DNA from 2 places in the Cytobacillus spartinae genome. Region 2 is predicted to be linked to the other one. Evidence: a T-box and tRNA genes for the amino acid it is inferred to sense, from the RefSeq annotation. Region 2 holds a T-box; the other holds one or more tRNA genes.
The links. A T-box is a leader RNA that pairs with one kind of tRNA and senses whether it is charged. The one in region 2 lies ahead of metG (methionine--tRNA ligase), so its partner is inferred to be a tRNA-Met.

Region 1: it has a tRNA-Met gene. The T-box ahead of metG (methionine--tRNA ligase) is inferred to sense a tRNA for this amino acid. The anticodon was not compared.

What each region holds. Positions count from the first base shown of each region.
Region 1 covers NZ_JBIACK010000023.1:24,544-34,371, reverse strand. Annotated here, with positions in the region: gene tilS (tRNA lysidine(34) synthetase TilS) at 1-631, opposite strand, end outside; gene ACFYKX_RS26115 (protein kinase domain-containing protein) at 1,068-2,057, opposite strand; gene ACFYKX_RS26110 (vWA domain-containing protein) at 2,026-2,763, opposite strand; gene spoIIE (stage II sporulation protein E) at 2,851-5,328, opposite strand; tRNA gene ACFYKX_RS26100 (tRNA-Met) at 5,637-5,710, shown strand; tRNA gene ACFYKX_RS26095 (tRNA-Glu) at 5,914-5,985, shown strand; gene ACFYKX_RS26090 (S1 domain-containing RNA-binding protein) at 6,118-6,591, opposite strand; gene ACFYKX_RS26085 (FtsB family cell division protein) at 6,792-7,196, opposite strand; gene yabQ (spore cortex biosynthesis protein YabQ) at 7,213-7,845, opposite strand; gene yabP (sporulation protein YabP) at 7,842-8,144, opposite strand; gene ACFYKX_RS26070 (RNA-binding S4 domain-containing protein) at 8,248-8,517, opposite strand; gene ACFYKX_RS26065 (bifunctional methyltransferase/pyrophosphohydrolase YabN) at 8,568-9,828, opposite strand, start outside.
Region 2 covers NZ_JBIACK010000001.1:600,104-609,931, reverse strand. Annotated here, with positions in the region: gene ACFYKX_RS02995 (MATE family efflux transporter) at 1-178, shown strand, start outside; gene ACFYKX_RS02990 (haloalkane dehalogenase) at 258-1,154, shown strand; gene ACFYKX_RS02985 (alanine/glycine:cation symporter family protein) at 1,198-2,625, opposite strand; gene ACFYKX_RS02980 (alpha/beta fold hydrolase) at 2,879-3,685, shown strand; gene ACFYKX_RS02975 (hypothetical protein) at 3,740-3,904, shown strand; gene ACFYKX_RS02970 (hypothetical protein) at 4,029-4,331, shown strand; gene ACFYKX_RS02965 (DUF421 domain-containing protein) at 4,519-5,121, shown strand; gene ACFYKX_RS02960 (FUSC family protein) at 5,240-6,274, shown strand; gene metG (methionine--tRNA ligase) at 6,329-7,945, opposite strand; T-box leader at 8,093-8,353, opposite strand; gene ACFYKX_RS02950 (hypothetical protein) at 8,581-8,826, shown strand; gene ACFYKX_RS02945 (serine/threonine protein kinase) at 9,318-9,828, shown strand, end outside.

The sequences.
Region 1 (9,828 bases), on a different contig from region 2:
AAAATGGTAACACTAGATGACGGAAACGATTTCTACTATAAACATCCTTTTCATTACTTGGATCATATCTCGGCTCTAGTTGATGTTGCCCGCAGTAATCCTCAATCTCTCTTTTACTAACACAAAGAAATGGACGAACGATTTCCCCACTTTCAAAAGGCCTAGAAAATGGAATACCAGCTCTAGCTTTCCCTGTACTCCCTCTAGTTAACCGCATTAAAACCGTTTCGATCTGATCATCTCCATGATGACCTAAAGCTAAATAATTCAGTTGGTACTTGTTCAGTACCTTGGAAAAGAAACGATAACGGCAGTCCCTTGCTGCAACCTGGGAGCTTAATCCTGTCATTTCAATATACTCAGGAACATTTACTTGCTCAACCTCTACAGGAATATTTCTGTTTTGACAGAACTCCTTAACAAACTCAGCTTCTTGAAACGATTCGTTCCCACGAAACATGTGATCTAGATGAGCAACAACCACCTTTATGTTCCATTTTTCTCTCCGACTCCAAAGAAAATGTACAAGAGCGAGGGAATCAGGTCCACCTGATACCCCTACTAAAAAAGATGAATTCTCTATTTCAAATTGTTTTCGGCGAAGAAATGCTTCGACCTTTCTATCTAGCATAGTTCTCTTCCTTATGAACATATTTCTTACTTTATCTCTTCATTTTTAGCTTACCATTTTGAATTTAAACCTTCAAAAGCTAGCTATTAAAAATTGAGAGAATTCTGCAATGAATTTTACCTTCTCTAACATACGAGTAACTCGCCAATAAGTTTCAAAAAATTATCATTGAAAAGGGGTATTCTCTATAACATACCTTGAAAACTACTCTTGCACTTTCTTTATGCATCGAGTATTCCTCGAAGAAGCCATTCAACTTTACAAGTCCTAACTAGGGGCTCTTTTCATAACTTTGTTGCTATTTAAATACTTTAAACTGCTTTTGAACAGACTTTGGTGCTGTTTTCTTTATATGAGAGAAAAGAGACACGAAACAGCTTTTATCCGTGCTAGAGCCCATATACGAATAGCAACAATCTATGCGAAAACAGCCTTACTAAAAGACTTGACTATAAATATATAAGAAATATAGAAAAGATATAACCATAACAATCAAAATGGTCTCTAGTGCGCTGCCTCTTTTTCTCTTTTTCTTATAGGTTTGACGATTCACTTGTGTCGTATGAGAACTGCTTTTCTTTACTACCTGTTGTTGAGAGCGCGTACTTTTGCTAGTTTGAGTTTGTGTATTCATCATCTCTAACAAGTCTATTCTCATCTCTTTAGCAGTATTATATTTTCCCTGTAAAGCATTCAAGAGGACACTCTCGTATTTCAGCAATTCCTTCTTTTGCCTAATCATTTGCCTTAATTGGTTTATACCACCAGACGTTTTATTAAAACGCTTTGGATAAGCTGTATTTATAATAATCATTCCTACAGCAAATAAATCATAGGTAGGCTCTGCTTTCCGACTGCCTAGCCCCCAGTATCCTCTATCATAAAACTCTGTAAATTCCTTTATCGCTCTACCCTGAATCGTGGTTCCCCCTACATCGATACAACGGATCTTTGGAGGAGGCCCAGTTACGATTAAGTTTTCAGGCTTCAAATCACCAAATACCCAACCCTTTTCATGGAGAGTATTTAAATCGTTTAAGAGCTGCAGTAGTAAAACTTCAATCCACCCTTGATCTTTTTGTTTAATAAATTCTAGTAAGTCCGGACCTTTTATATACTCCATTACATAAAAAGAGATGTTTTTCTGCCTTCTTTCCCAATCATCTACATCAATTAAAGAAGGCCCGAGGGTAGACCCTTGGACCTTTGCAAAGGATTTGAGGACATTTACCTCAGAAGTAACAGACATGCCATTATCACTCATTTTAAGTGCAACATGTTGGTTTCTGAACTGTGCTAAGTACACCGTTCCATTGGCCCCAAAACCAAGTTCCTTAAGAATCGTATACCGATTTTTATGCCATTTTCCTTCTATAATAGTCCCTGGATTTACTTTAAATTGACTCTTCAAAGTATTGTTCATCATCACGAGACAGCAGACTCCTTAACGAACGTTTTTTCTTGAAATACGATAGTGCTTCGCGAATAGCAGGGCCTGTCGGGGTAATTCCACCAGTCGTAAGCTTCGAAAAGATACTTGTCAGTGACTCTAACTTCGGAGTCCAATCTAATAACTTTTCGACATCTTTCTTTTTCCCGGGAAATACAAAGACAGAAAATCGATTATCACCTGTACGAGCATTTAAGCTTAAAGAAAGGTCTAGTAAGGCTTCTTTCACCGTAGGAAGTTTATGTTTCATACTTGCACTTGTATCGACAAGAATCAACACTTCCAACTCAACGGTTTCTCCTAATTCATCAACCACTTCCATCACTTCGCCTCGTTGTTCAGGTGGTAAATCTTCAACTGTTTTCGACCCGCCTAGAATTTGCTGAAGCTCCTTATTCACTACTCCTTGTAACGTCTGTGTCATTGCTTTTCTCGTCACCATTTGAACAGTCTGGGAGAGCTGTTGTGCATAAACAACTTGACTCACTCCACCACCGGACATAGCAATTCCTTCAATTTCTTTCATTCCTTGGTCATCAATTACATCATGTTCCATCACACCAATTACGTTCACGGTAATCCCTTGCTCTTTAGCTAGGGCTGCCATTGCAATTGGATCTTCCCCTTGATTGGAACAACCATCTGTAATAAGCAAAATTTGTTTTAACGTACCTGTTTTCATAATCTCCCCTCCAGATTTGAGTTGTTACCATTTTCGACTGATTAGAGGGGATTTATACATAAATGCGGTTTAATTGAACAAAATATATTAGTTAGCCTTTTGTCGATATTTTTGCATTGGGATTGTTGACCATCTAGGTGTATTGTGCTTTACCTTTGTTACCACTACAGTCATATCGTCTTCAATAAATCCTGACCGAGATCGAATCACCTCTTCCATAATTAAATCTGCTACCTGTTGAGGATCATCTGTTGCAAGCTCTCCTATCTTTCTTTTCATCCATAAATCATAATTCTCCACATGCTTTGGTCCTTCAAATACACCATCACTCATCATAATGAGTAAATCACCTGCTTTTAACTGGTCACTCACTACATCCACATCAAATTCTTGTATAATTCCCATAGGTAAATTACTAGCTTGAATCTTAATGACTTTATTTCCTCTTTTGATAAAACTCGGTGTGGAGCCGATTTTTAGGAATCGGACGGAAGCATTCTGTAAATCAATCATCGCCAAGTCTAATGTTGAGAAGATCTCATCTGTTGTTCTTAACGACAAGACGGAATTAACGGATTTAATCGCTACTTTTTCCTCGATTCCGGATTGTAGAATCTTTTGTAAAAGTTCAAGTGTTTCTTTACTTTCGATATGCGCTCTCTCTCCATTTCCCATTCCATCACTTATAGCCACTGCATATTTTCCACAACCTAACTCAATGGTTGAGTAACTATCTCCTGAAATAAATCCTCCATCTTTCGCAGCATGGGCCACACCCGTATCAACCGCATACGCTTTTGCTGAACGGAACGTCACATGGCAAAAGCCATTCGGATAGGTTGAGCATTCTTCAGAGTTTACAATGATGGTTTCACCAAGGATATCCGAGAGCATTGGAGCAATCAGTTTCTCACATTCTCCATGTCCGTTGCAGAAAGGAATCGTCATGTCGATGTCAACGTTCCCTTGCTCCAAACTATATATTTCAACTTGCTCGATATGAATACCAAATTCCTGTAAAGCTTCTAAAATTAATTCCTCTTGCTTATGATGGTTATCTCGCTCCCTTTGGATTTCTTTTGCGAAATCTCCCATTACGGTAGATACACCTAATAATTGATCGGCAACAAGCTTCCTGCTTTCCTGTACTTGCTTCTTCAACTTCTGATTTGCTTGATATAGCGATAACTCTTGATAGACTGCATCGATTACTTTTTTCGACTTTGTACAATGCTTGTCCCATTCTCTTGAGAGCTTAGGGGAAACAGCTCCATTATTTTGATCCATTTCAGTCATAATATCTTTCATATAGTCATAGGTTGTATTAAAGTTCCTTGTCCAACAATGCTCTTTCTTAAAACAAGTTTGACAGGTCTTTTCAGTCACATTACTTAAAAAGAAATCTAGCTCACGTTCTTTATCGTCCCATTCATTTTGTTCGTCATAGGATGAAAAACTATTAGAGAGAGCTTGAAAAACGGATGAAAACTGCTCAACCCTTTGAGCCGTCACATCGCGCATTTTTCTCATATATTGCTGTTGTTCAGCTGTATATTCAGGTGTACCAGGTATATATTTTGCAAGTTTAGAAGTTAGGGCTTGTGGGGTAAGTAGGAATAAAACAACTGCTGCTGCAGTTTCTAAAAAAGTATTAAGAAGGTTTCCGCTTCCTTCGCCATACATTCCAATTAAGAGTGTTGCAATAAATAAGCCGATTGCAACGCCAATTTTCTTCCCTTCTTTTAATAAACCACCCAATAATCCTGAAAACGCTAACAAACTCATATGGTAGAAACTTGATACATTGGCAAGACTAAAGATAAGTCCTGTTACAACACCAACGGTTGACCCGACCGTAGCTCCTGCTACAAATGCAAATACTAAAACCAAATATCTCGACATGATATGCTCAACCGATAAGTCATAGACAGACCAACCAATCGTACCTGTCATAATGGATGCGAGCATGATGATTAAACAAACAATTTCTTCCGTTTTAAGTGACTGTCTTCTTTTATTAACTGAAATTAAAGGAATACTTTGTAAAAAAATAAGCGTTAAAATAAAGCCTAAACTCGCTTCTACTCCCGCCATCATTCCATCGTATAGAGAAACTTGATTGGTTAAAATATAACTTTTCCCTAACTTTCCTAATAACAATGTACCAAATACATAAAAAGGCAGAGCTCTTATTTCACTCTGAAGGAGTTTCTTTGACACCCGGAGGAGAAATAAGAATAAAAATGTAACAATAAATGTATAAGCTGCATCTATAACCGACAACGTTGCTGCTCCAGCAACAAGTCCTATTAATGCCAAAGGGGCTTTTTCTCTTCTAACCATGTAAACTGCTGCAAAAAATGGTAGAGCAAAAGGAGTCAATTTAGATAATATTAAAGCTCGTCCTAGCAAAAAGCCTATGATTAATAGAATATAGCCTTTTTTCACAAAGAAAGTTTCCGTTTTCAGTTGGAATTTGTTTAGACCGTTAGAAATACCTAATTTAGATCCGTTAAAGCTTACTTCCCCGATAGGTTCTCCTATATTCCTTTCTACATTTTCCATGTAAAACTCCACTCCCCACTTTAATATCGTTGATGACTATTATAAGAGGGCGAATTTTAAAAGTTTGTCAAAATGGAGGACAAGCATTCATATTTCGTTCGACTGATTTCACCTTAATACACGAAAAGCAAACAAATTATCAGGTGTTTTTGCTTGATGGAACTTTGTCCTTTAACCTTGTTAACTCAGTAAAGATGGCTCTATATATGCATTTGATAGGATAATAACTGAAAACGACAATTTTCTATAAAAATGTTATTGACTTAAAAGTAAAACGTTTGTAATATATTATTTGTGCTTTAACACATGGCGGCGTAGCTCAGCTGGCTAGAGCGTACGGTTCATACCCGTGAGGTCGTGGGTTCGACTCCCTCCGCCGCTATACAGAAATGCGGAAGTGCCTTGTTCAGCCCCGAAAAACACTGGAGGGCTAGAGAAACGAACTCGGTTTTTGAGTTCTTTCTCTAGACCGAAGTGTCTCGAGGGTCTAGGCACTGGAGCTGGACAAAGAAAAGCGGGAGCGCCTTGGTTAGCCCCGACAAGCAAATGTTTTTCGGACGTAAAAGTCCAATTAATCCCTATCACGGCCCATTGGTCAAGCGGTTAAGACACCGCCCTTTCACGGCGGTAACACGGGTTCGAATCCCGTATGGGTCATAATAAAAAACGACAGTTGTTCACTCAACTGTCGTTTTTTTTATATTTATAAGAGCGGTCATGTAATCAAATAAAAAAAAGCAAGTCATCAAAGACTCACTTTTTAAAGTTTATTTATAATTCAGCAGCAAGTTAACCTCTTCTAGCGCCTCTGCCACCTCGTTTAGATTCTGTGTTGCGCTTTAACGAAGATAAACGGTCTTCACTATCTTTTAAGAAACGTGCCATTTTTGATTCAAAGTTCTCTCTTGGAGCACGGTTATCGTTGGCTCTACCTTGACGTGGACGTTGACCGCCACCTCTAGAATCTCCACCTCTTGGTCCTCTGTCTGGTCTGTCAGATCTTTCAGGTCTAGCGGGTCTTTCAGGTCTATCTACAGCTTTCTTGATGGATAAACCAATCTTGCCATCCTTTTCAACATTAATGACTTTTACCTCGACTTCGTCACCAACTTTAAGATGGTCATTTATATCTTTAACATAATTATCCGCGACCTCACTAATGTGAACAAGACCTGTTGAGCCTTCTGGTAACTCCACAAACGCTCCAAAATTAGTGATGCCTGTTACCTTACCTTGTAACTTGCTGCCTACTTCGATTGACATAAAAAGATTTTTCCTCCTTAAAAATTTAAAAGAATCATACTTGAATATATTCCACATGGCTTTGAACAGTAAACATTACTAAAAAAAATATAATTCAAAAAGAACATAGTGTTCATTATAAAAGCTTCACTTTTCAAAAATTGAATGCCTGTGAAATTCATTCATTTACTCTATATTATACAGAAATGAAAAAAAGCGTGTCAATACGATGACTTGTCGGATGATTTTTCCTTTTTTTCATCTGGCAAATTAAAGATGATTTCATTCTTATCAGATAGAAAGTATTCTGACCTTGCATACTTCGCAATATAGTCATCATCGTTTAATTTGACGATCTCTTCTTGAAGAATGGTTTCTTCCTTCTTAAGGGCACCAAGCTCTTCGTGAAGTTTCTTTTTCTCCGCATTCATTTCATCAAGAGTCGAGGCCTGCGAAATGAGTGTATTAATAATAAAGTAAGTTGAAACAGCAGCAAAGATCAGAAAAACAGCTAGTCTTCGAAAAAGTAGCGTTCTTTTTCTAGATAGATTAGCTTCAGATATCTCATGTTGTTTCGTATAGCTAGTTTCGATTTTTGCAACGTTGCGCTTCTTTATGGCACTCATTAATCGCTTTCCCTCCTTATTTATTCTTGTTCTTCCACTTTAAAAACCATGTATTAAAGGTATTCTTTATTTTGTTATAATATCCTGCTAATTTATTATATAACTTCTCGACGTAATTTTTAATATATTTCGGCAATAATTTCCAAATTAATAGGAAAATCCACTTAATCGGACTAAATAGTACTTTCGTTATAAATAATAAGACCTTAAAGAGCAGTGAAACAAGTGCCAAAAGACCCTTGCCTAGCATTATTATAATCGATAATAGAGCAAAAAGTAATGATTGTACCGGTCTATATATAAGTACCATAAACACTTTCACTAAAAACTGATAAATAGAGATTATCATTGAAATGACAATCTCTAATAATCGTAGGTAAACCTGCTTAAAAAGAGCTTGGTAGGCAGCAAATCCACATAGAAGAGCTACAAATATATAAAACCTGAGCTCACCTTGATTCACGACAAAGAGAGTATAGAAAATCGAAAGACCTTGTAATAACCAAAATAAAATGTCATTACAAAAAACAATCCAGCTTTTTCTTTCTGAACGTTTTAAAAAGCGATTATACGTATCGAGGGAAGCACCAAAGTAACTTCCCATACCAATCATCGCAATCATAGTAAGAAATTGTGTAGACAGCGTCATCGGAACAACTTGCTAAAGAAACCTTTAGCTTTTTCCCCTTGATGTTCATCTAAGTACACCAGTTCAAATACTTTTCCTTTTATCGACACAATCCCTTTATCGACATCTAGATTTTTCATCTGTAGATTCTGCCCTTTAATAGCTAGGAAGCCCATGACGGTCTCAAGTAGAAATTCTTCATTATCAAAGCTTTCAACCTGCTTAACCCCTGTAATATCTAATAGCTTTCTTCCCCGCATAATCACATCGTGCTCTTGTACTGTCCCTTTTGAAACATTCGTCTCATAATATTGACTCATTATTCATCCCTCACAATCACATAGTACAACCTTTTGTACATGTGTATGTTAAAGGGGCTGATAATAGAACAAGCCATCTCTTACATTTTGGACATGTGTACCTTTACTCTACTTCTTGATTTACCTTTTCCTCTTTTATAATGGTGTACATTTCAGCTGCTTCTTCTTTACGTGAAGTTTCCTGAATTTGATCCACTCTTACCGTTACTAATTTCTGCCCAAAACGAATCGACAGCTCATCCCCCACTTTAACAATCGAGCCTGCCTTCGCTTGAAGACCATTTATGGAAATTCTTCCTTGATCGCTAACTTCTTTTGCCAGCGTTCTTCTTTTTATTAATCTGGATACCTTTAAGAATTTATCTAAACGCATAATTTTCATCTCCCTGAAAAATGTTTGATCACAAAGACTTCACTATCTATTTAAAGTCCTTTATCTTTTGCTTGATTCCAAAGTTGATCTAATTCTTCTAAGCTAAATTCTTCAAACTTCTTACCACTCTCTTGTACTTGTTCCTCAATAAATGAAAATCTACGGATAAACTTCTGGTTTGTACTGAATAATGCTTCTTCCGGATTAAAATCATAGAACCGAGCCACATTCACCAACGCAAATAGAACATCACCAAATTCTTTCTGCAGGTTTTCATTTTGTTCGGAAGTTTTCATTTCATCTTCAAATTCCACTATTTCTTCCTTCACTTTTTCCCATGCTTGATTTACATGGTCCCAATCAAAGCCTACTTTTCCAGCCTTTTTTTGAAGTTCATATGCTCTCATCAAATTAGGTAAATGCGTTCCGACATCGTCTAAAAGTGACTCAGCTTCCGCACCTTTTTCTTCTTTCTTAATCTCTTGCCAATTTCTCAAGACCGTCTCTTCTGTATCTGCTTGGACATCCCCAAAAACATGAGGATGTCTCCTAATCATCTTTTTAGATAACGATTCTATAACCTCATCTATCGTAAAATACCCATCATCTTCGCCAATTTGCGCATGAAGCACAACTTGAAGAAGAACATCGCCAAGTTCTTCGATCATGTGATCAATATCTTCTGAATCAATCGCCTCAATTAATTCATAAGCCTCTTCTATTAGGTATTTTTTCAAGGATTGATGGGTTTGCTTTAAGTCCCATGGACATCCATTTGGTCCGCGGAGTTCAGCAATAATGCCTCTTAGCTTTGAGAAATCCTTTAGGAGCAGAGACTCTTCCGATACTGGAGGAACATACAATGATGTTAGATTGTTTAGCTTAACTTCTCTATCTAGCTCATATAGTTGAACTTTGCGAATCTCTTCCAGACTACTTCCTGCTGCCGTAACAATATATACTTCATAATCAAAAGGGAGCTTTTCCATTAGAGTTAATTTCACTTCAGAAGCCATGAACGTATCATATAGCTGACCGATGATCATATGCTGGCGGATTTGTATTTCATCTCGTTTTAATGAAGTTGCATCGAGTAACTGAAACCCCTCAATTGGATCAATTCTTAAAGACTGAAATAAAGGGTCTAAGAAACTTTGCCCTCCATTAATTTCAAGCTCAATATTTTTTTCTGAAGATTGATCTATTAATATTTGTACCGTTCTTTCAGCCACTAACGGATGACCTGGAACTCCGTAGACAATGGGCTTTCCTTGAGCAAGACTAAATAGACGTTCACATATTTCATTGTAT
Region 2 (9,828 bases):
GAATATCATTTCATTCTGGGTACTTAGATATCCTTTAACGTATCTTCTTTCTGACCTTCTTGGCGAAAAAGGAATTGCCCTTGGGATGGGAGTTAGTTTTGTCATTAGCTCCATTATTGCCTTTCTTTACTACCGTTATGGAAAATGGAATCAACAGAAGTTATTTTCAAAAGAGTAGAATCTATTTAATCTGCAGGAATATATTGCCTGTTCCCCGAATGTTATTAAAGAGATAACAGGATAAGGGGGAATAAGGCTTGGATATTATTCGAACTCCAGATGAACATTTCATGAATCTAAAGGATTATCCGTTTCAATCGAATTACATTTCTATTAACGGTTTAAGGATGCATTATTTAGATGAAGGTGAGGGGGAAGTGGTCCTTTGTCTTCATGGAGAACCAACTTGGTCTTACCTTTATCGAAAAATGATTCCAACACTTTCAAAAAATCATCGAGTAATCGCCCCTGATTTTATCGGATTTGGGAAATCAGATAAATTCACAAGTATGGATGATTACAGTATAGACATGCATGTAAGTGCTCTAAAAGAGTTTATAGAAAAGTTGGACTTAAAGAATATAACCTATGTCGTACAAGACTGGGGAGGAATCATTGGTCTTATTACTGCAACAGAATTAGAGGATAGATCAGCTAGGCTAGTCATTATGAATACAGGACTTCCTACTGGAGATATTCCGGCTTCAGAAGGATTCCAAGTTTGGAGAAAATATGTGGAACGTACGCCAGATTTACCGATTGGAAAAATTATTACAAGAAGCTTAGCTGATAAAGATGCTATCTCTCCTGAAGAAATTGCAGGGTATGAAGCTCCTTTCCCAAATCACTCTTATAAAGCTGGTGCTCAAAAGTGGCCTCTTCTCGTACCAATGCAATATGATGATGAAGGAGCAGAGCGACTAAGACAAGCCCGTGTTGTATTAGCTAAATGGGAAAAGCCTGCATTAGTTATGTTTTCTGATAGTGACCCAATCACTCGTGGCGGGGATCGCTTCTTTAGAAAACTTATTCCTACAGCTAAAAACGAACCTGAAATCATAATTAAAAATGCTGGTCATTTCCTTCAAGAAGAAAAAGGAGAGGAAATTGCAGGTCATATTGTAGAATTTATCGGTAGACGTGTACGGGATTGATATAAAAAGAGACTTGAGGAAATTCTCAAGTCTCTTCATTTATCTAAACGACTTTCTTTAATTTTTGATTAGGACGCACCGGCCAACTTTCTACACCTTTTAATCCTTCAATATCATCTGCATAGAATACAGGATCTAATCCTTGTTTTCTTTGCTCCATGTAGTGATCTAGCGCCTTAAATGCAAATTTTCCTAGTAATCCGATTGCGATAAGATTCGTTAACGCCATGATAGCCATAGCTAAATCCGCGAAGTCCCAGACAATTTGCAAACTCGCCACTGCACCAAACACAACCATTCCTAGAGCAGCTAGTCGGTAGATGAATAGAGCTGCCTTACTTTTATGAACAAACCCTATATTTGCTTCTCCATAATAGTAACTTCCGATAATCGAGCTGAATGCAAACATGAAAATAGCGATTGCGACAAAGATGCTTGCCCATGGTCCGAAGTGCTCTGCCATGGATGCTTGAGTTAGCTCAATACCTTGTAAACCAGTTGTATATGAATCTGATAGAAGAATGATAAAGGCTGTTGCAGTACATACGACTAATGTGTCAAAGAATACGCCCAATGCTTGTACGAAACCTTGTTTTACTGGATGAGAGACAACTGCCGCCGCAGCCGCATTAGGTGCACTTCCCATTCCAGCTTCATTTGAGAATAAACCACGTTTTACCCCCATCATGATAGCAGCACCAACACCACCGCCAAACACTTGTTCAAATCCGAATGCACTTTTTACAATTAAAGAAAGTACAGCAGGAACTTGAGAAATATTTGTTATAACAACAAAACCTGCTAATGCAATGTAGAAAAATGCCATGATTGGAACGATGATCACTGAAAAATGGGCAATACGTTGAACTCCACCAAAAATAATAAATGCTGTTAAAACTGCTAAAAGAATCCCTACAAACGCCCCATTGATTTTAAACGAATTAGTAAATGCTGAAGCGATGGTATTACTTTGTACCGCGTTGAACGTTAATCCAAAAGAAATAATGATTCCAAAAGCAAAAATAGTGCTCAACCACTTTGATCCGAGTTGCTTTCTCATGTAGTAGGCAGGGCCACCTTTGAATCCTCCATTTGCATCCTTTTCTTTGTAGATTTGCGCTAGTGTACTTTCAACAAATGCACTAGCTCCTCCTAGAATGGCAACTACCCACATCCAGAAAACAGCACCAGGTCCACCAACTGCAATTGCCATTGCTACACCTGCAACATTTCCTGTACCAATTCTTGTTGCTGAACCAATAAAGAAAGCTTGAAGGGAGGAAATCGATTTTTCTCCGGGCAATCCCTCATTTTTGTCCTTTAGTACACGCACCATCTCACCGAACTTAAGTATCTGTACAAATCCTGTTTTGATTGTAAAGTAAAGTCCTAGACCAAGAAGTAAACCGATTAATATATAAGACCACAGTATATTATTTGCATGTCCAACCATTTGTTGAATGAATTCCATTTATAACGCCTCCTAGATGTCTAATATTGTGGATTTTTTGTGTTTTTGATAGTTTGAATTATCTAAAAATTTTTCTTATTGGTCAATGGTAAAAAGTTTACAACTTTAACGCGTTTAAGTGTAATAGTTTCGGTGTCCGTAATACCTCTAATGAAAACATTGTAAAATCAACATTTATCATTTTAAACCGTAAGTAAAAATGGTAAATTTTTTATATGAAAATTTTTAAAAAAGTTGGAGAGAGGTAGAGGAAATGCAATTTTATTTAGAGAATAGAAGTTTATTTTATGAGATATATGGGGAAGGTCATCCGATTATTATTCTTCATGCAATGGGAACCGATCATCAATCTATGAAAGCTTGGATGGAACCAATCTTTGATACGTTTGAAGGGTTTCAACGGATTTATATAGATATTCCTGCACATGGAAAAAGTATGATAGATGAGAAAATCAAAAGTACACAGGATATGCTGGAATTTATTTTAAAATTTATTGATCAAACACTGCCTCAAAAAGAGTTCTCACTCATTGGACATTCCTTTGGTGGCTATATTGCACAAGGTATTATGCACTCAAGAATTTCAAATGTAAAAGGGTTGTGTTTGTTAGCATCAGCACTTCATCAAAAGAATAGAACGGTCCCAGAAAGAGTGGTTGTTAAAAGGGATGAACATGAATTAACACAGATGGATTCAGATATACAATTAGCATTTGATACATTAATGGTTTATCAGACAAAAGATAATCTAGAAAAATTTTTAAATGAAGTTCAGCCAGGTCGTTTACTAGCAAACAAAGAGTTTCTCAGCTCAAATTGGCGTGAAAACGGATACTATTTAAAAGAAGAACCACTCTTGAACCAGTCGGAAGTAAGTCAACCCGCTCTTTTTTTACTAGGAAAACATGATTCTATCTGTGGGTATAAAGATCATTTAGAATACCTAAATAAGTTTAAAAATGGGACCGTTTCTATTTTGGATACGGGACATTTAATGGCAATTGAAAAGCGCTCGGTTGTACAGATGTTGGTGAAAGACTGGGTTATGAACCTATATTAGTCGCATACATAAAAAATAGAGACAAACACTACCTTCAGAAGGTGGTGAAAATCAATGGAAAGAGATGAGAAAAACTTTAAAACAAAGAGATCAATGGCTGATATTGAGCCAGGACTATTGCCATTGGATCCTGATGAAATGAACTATATAGAAGAACCACTCATAAAAGGTGGTGGAGATGCTAATTTATCACCGGAAACTGGAAAACCGTTAATTTAAGCCTTTCTAGGATCAATTCAGATATTGGATTGGTCCTTTATTTTGTATAAGTGGTTATTGAAACCAACAAATAATGGGAAGAATAATGGGCAACATTAAAATGGAATTGGGTTTAGGAGGAGAAATGACAAAAAAGGAAGCCTTTGATCTGCTAACCTTAATTGAAATCGTCTATTCGTATTGGGTGATGAAGAGTGAAGCTGTCTCTAATTGGCTGAAGCTTTGTGAAAGTATGGATCATGAAGATGTAAAGAGAAATCTTCTAAATCATGTAAAGCATTCACCTTACCCACCTTTACTAGAGGAAATAGCTGTTTTTAAAGAGGGGTCTATTTACTTATTAGATGGGATTGATGACCATCAAAACCCTTCGTCGAGGTGCCTACATGAATATTCTCAAAGAACCGAAAGACAAATTCATCATTAGAAGGTGAAACTATGAAAGCCCGGGATATCATAAAGTTAAGTATGATTATTTCGGTTGCATGCTCACCAACCCTATTTAGAAAACCTTCAGTTCCGTTTTGGATCGTCTACTTCATTATGAACGGGCTAATGAATCATATATTTCTCTAAAACACTATTGTTAAACATTGTTCGGAGGAGGTGTACATATGCCCCACTGGCTGCAAGCAGTCGTTTACATAACAGCAGCAATCATTCTTTTAAGAGTAGGTGGAAAGCGTGCCATCTCACAAACTACACCAAGTGAAGTAGTACTTATGATTGGAATAGGAACTGTATTGGTTCACCCTCTTAAAGAAGAAAACTCATGGGAAAGTGTATATAACGGCAGCTTAATTATTCTAGGTTTGATTTTTGTTTCTTATCTACAAATCCTGATTCCAAAAACGAAAAAGTGGATTATGGGCGAGCCATTATTGCTCATCGAAGAAGGTAGGGTTATTGAAAAAAATCTTCGAAAAGCAAGGATTCCGGAAGATGAACTTAAGATGAGGTTGAGAATTAAAAAGATAAATGATATTAAATCCGTCAAATCTGCTTCATTAGAAGTTAGTGGGGAGATTGGTGTAGAATTATTTCCAAACGAAACCTATGCTACCAAAAAAGATCTAGAAGACATAAAGTATGCTCTAAATGTGATCAGTACAAAACTAAATTGTCCCTTGACCTTTAATCCCCCATCACCGAAGGATTCGGATGACAATTTATTCAAACAAGTAAAAAAGGTTCAATATAAAGACCCTACTCAATAGAACACACTCTACAGTGTGTTTTTTGCTTTCCAACAACGTAATGGTTTTAGTAACCAACAAAATATGATAAATTGGATATGAATTCTTTTTTGTGTTGTGAATGGAGGATTGGGTATTTTTGACATTAGGTCCACGAGTCTTTAAAACAGGACTGGCTGTTACAATGGCCTTATACATATGTTATTTCTTTAAGTTAGAACCAGCGTTATTTGCAGGTGTTGCAGCTATATTCGCTGTGCAGCCTTCCATATACAAATCATGGAGACATATCATTGACCAGATCATTACCAATACGATTGGAGCACTTTTTGCTCTTTTCACGATTTACTATATAGGCAATGATCCTATCATTATTGGATTGGTTATTATCGTAGTCATCTCTATTAGCTTAAAATTAAAAATGGAAAATACGATATCATTAACGGTCGTTACAGTACTTGCTATTATGAGTGCGCCTGGAGAAGGGGATGTATTATTTGCGGCTAATCGTTTTGGAATTATTCTAATTGGGATTGCCTCTGCATTTTTAATAAATATACTAGTGTTGCCACCAAAATATAAGAAAAATTATATCGAACAGAGTAAATCTGTTTTTCAAAATATGTCCTTGTTAATCCGGACAGCTATTTCAAATGAAATGACCGAGAAATCTTTTCAACAGCATTCCAAAAAACTAGAATCAGATATAAAAAAGCTTGAAGACTTATTTAAAGTATTTGATGAAGAACGAGCTAAAATGTCAAAGCTAAACCCATTAGATGCACGGGAAATTGTTGTTTTTAAACAAATGCTAAAATCGCTTCAGCAAGGGGAAGAGCTTCTTCAAGTGATCGATGAACACTATTTTCAAAGTCATACGAGTGAAGAAGAAAATTTACTATTTGACCAGCAATTAGAGCAATTAATCAAGTGTCATGAGTATTTTTTATTAAAATATGAGGGAAAAGTGAAGTTAGAGGAACATCGGGTCGAAGATGAAGTTCTAACAGAAAGCGGAGAGTTCCTAGAAAATATCATGGATCACTACCGAAATAATCCGAAAGAAAAACTAAGGTTAGTAGTGATTGGATCAGCGATATTCGAGTACGCTTTCCACCTTCAGCGATTAAATAGATTAATTGAACAATATTTAAAATCAACAATTAAGGAATAAAAAGTAAGAGCATTACCTACTTAGTAAAGGTAATGCTTCTTTCTTTTAGGGCTGCTACTTACCTAGTTTATTTCGCTCTAATTCAATGTTTTCAATATCAATTCTTTCAAACAATGGTGTAATGCCTTCCAATGCTCCTGTAGGACTTATATAGCTCCAAGACGGTTCAGTAACACCTAGAAATTTTCGAATATCCTGACATGTAAAAGGTAGGAATGGTTCTAACAAGTTTGAGAGGTTTGCAACGATCACCGCGCATGTATACAGTGTTGCTGAACATTCTGCTTGGTTTTCTTTTATTTGAATCCATGGTTTTCTTTCATCAAAATACTTATTAGCTTTCCTGATAAAATCAAATATGCTCTCTAAAGCAGCCTTACCATCTCCTTTTTCGATAAGATTTCCTGTTTTCTCGTATAAATGGTAAATCTCAGTAACTATAGTTTGATCAGCTAGTGCAGAAGGAATGATATGATCATAGTACTTCTCAATAAATTTTAAAGTCCGGTTCACAAAGTTCCCGAAAGCTCCTAATAGTTCGCTATTATGACTATAGATAAACTCCCTCCAAGAGAAATCAGCGTCACGTTTGTCAGGGGCATTGATCGTTAAAAAATATCGAATGGAATCCGGGTGATACGACTCTAATATCTCTGGAACCCACACAGCCCAATTTCTACTAGTTGAAAGCTTCTTTTTTTCAACCGTCAAATACTCACTAGAGATGATACATTCTGGGAGCTTTAAATCTTTAAGTCCTATAAGAATAGAAGGCCATATAAGAGTGTGGAAGGGGATATTGTCTTTCCCGTGTACATAGTATGATTTAGCATCTTCACTCCAAAAATCGTCCCACGGTTGATTATAATCTATTGACCACTTTTTACTAGCTGTTAAGTAGCCGGAAACAGCCTCAATCCATACATAAATCTTCTTTTGTTGAAAGCCTTCAATGGGAACAGAAACTCCATTTTCTAAGTCGCGCGAAGCGGCGCGGTCTTTTAACCCTTCCTTTAAATATCGATCGGTAAGATGAACCGCGTTTTCTTTCCAATTGTATTTACTTTCTTGAAAAAACTTCTCAAGAGGGTTTTGAAGTTTGGACAAAGCAAAGTACAAGTGTTCTGTCTTTTTGACAATCGGCTCACCTCCACATAGTTTACATTTCTTGTTCAATAAGTCCAAAGGATCCAACAAGCTAGAACAATAATCACACTGATCTCCGCGTGCTGGATTCAAACAATTTGGGCAGGTTCCTTCAACATACCGATCAGGCAAAAATAGTGAATCAAACTCACAGTAAGACTGATCAATGTTCTTTTTATAAATGAGGCCGCTTTGTATAAGCCTCTTGAAAATTTCTTGAACCTCTTCATGATGAAAAGGATCGTCTGTTCTTGTGTAGAAATCATAGGTAAAGCCTAATTTATTGAAGCACTCAACAAACTCTTCATGATACCGCGTAGCGATTTCATTAGTTGATACACCTTCACTTTTTGCCCTTACAGCAATAGGGGTACCATTACAATCACTTCCTGAAACATACAACACATTTTTACCCTTTAACCGATAATACCTTGCTATAATATCACCAGGTAACAGACTTGCCACATGCCCTAAATGAAGGGAACCGTTTGCGTAGGGCCAGGCCCCACCAATAAAGATTGACATGATTTATTCCTCCTTAAAATTGGTTACGTACTTATAGGGAACTTTAGTGAAAAATGTATTTGTTTGAATCTTTGTAGATAATCACTAATTAATAAATGATGTATAAAAGTTGCCAACACAACAAAAAAGCCCGCCCCCTGACTATTGTCAAAGGACGAGCTTAGCCTCGTGATACCACCTTTATTCACTAATAGCTCACACTATTAGCCTCCATAAGTACGGAACAGATATGTTCTTATACTCTGACATTGATAACGAGTGTCAAATCTCGTCACTACCTACTACCATTTGGATTCAGTGTGATGCTCAGGGGCCATGTTCAGTTATCTTCGTCTTTACTCCTTTTCACCAACCGGAGCTCTCTGTAAAAGGCTACAAATAACTTACTCTTCCCATCATTGCATTTCATTTTAATTTTTATCATTATTGCAAACGTAAAGGAAATAATCAAGAGAAATTTTTCCAATGACCACTAAAATCATATCGGTCTGGTGATAGGGAGGATTATCAAGATAAAGATTCAACCCATTTAGGCTTCAAAACAAATAAATGCCTATATAACAACAGGCATTTTATGAATATAATATTACATCAGACATTAGAAGAGGAGGAATAATTAAAAGGGAGAAATTTAAATGAAGTTTTTGTTGTACGGAATTCCTGTTCTGTTTTTATTAGTTGCATCATTTTTTATCTTGGATAAATCTAAGAAAAACAAATTTATTGTATATCCATTTATAATTACCCTTGTATTTATCATCGTTCATATGCTGTTCATCTCTTATATGGGTAGTTGGGTATTCCTTGGTTTTATTTTTTTAACCTCGGCAAGTTTGTTTTTTACATTTATCTTATTTTTATTTGTTCGAAGGCGAAGATAACCGCCATAATAATAGAATAGTGGTAAGTGTACTTTCACCATACGGACCCTCACATACAATAGGGTGAGGTGATTTTTATAAAAAAATCTATATTGACCCAGGTCACGGAAGTGCCGACCCTGGGGCTCAAGAAAATGGTCTTCAAGAATAGATTCTAATCTTACAAATTGGACAACTAGTTCTTGTTTATATTCCTAATCGGAGAAAATAAAGAGCGGCTAAAGCAACTAGGAGAGGTTGTCACATGAATTACAAAGAGTCACCAATTCTTTAAGGTTCTAATCGCTACCTCAGGACCCAACAATCTAACATAGGTAAAAACAAGAATTTTGACGTATTTACTAAACAAAATTAATATGATTAGTAATAGACATGTAACTTAGCGGTGGTTTTGCTTCAAACCACTGCATTTATTTTAAATCTTGGGTTGTTAAACAGTTTAGATTGAAGATAAAAAACAAAGTCGGGGTATGATATATATGTGGCATAAAATGATGGAACCTATCAGTCAAATTACAGTAACATCAAACAAAAATAACGAGCCTGTTATCATTGAAGGTAATCTTGATAAGCTGTACTGTGTTGGAATTGGAACAGACGCAGCTGTATTTAGATCGTATGAAATACCGCAATATGCTTTTAAAGTGTTTGCAACAGACAAATTATTTAAAAAGGATATGGAGCTTAACGTATATGAACGAATAGGGGAGTCATCGTTTTTTCCTAGCTGTTATGGACAAGGGCACAATTTTATTGTATTGAGCTATGAGGAAGGCATCACGCTATATGATGCTGTTGTAAAAGGAATACATATTCCACCGCAGGTTATCGAAGATGTGGAGCAAGCTAGGAAGGAAATTTACTCTAAAGGAATGAACCCAAGGGACATCCATCTAAAGAATGTGATTATGAACGAAGGTAGAGCAAAGCTCATAGATGTGTCCGAATATATGAAAGAAGGAGATGACGGAAGGTGGGCATACCTTAAGAGAGGATATAAAG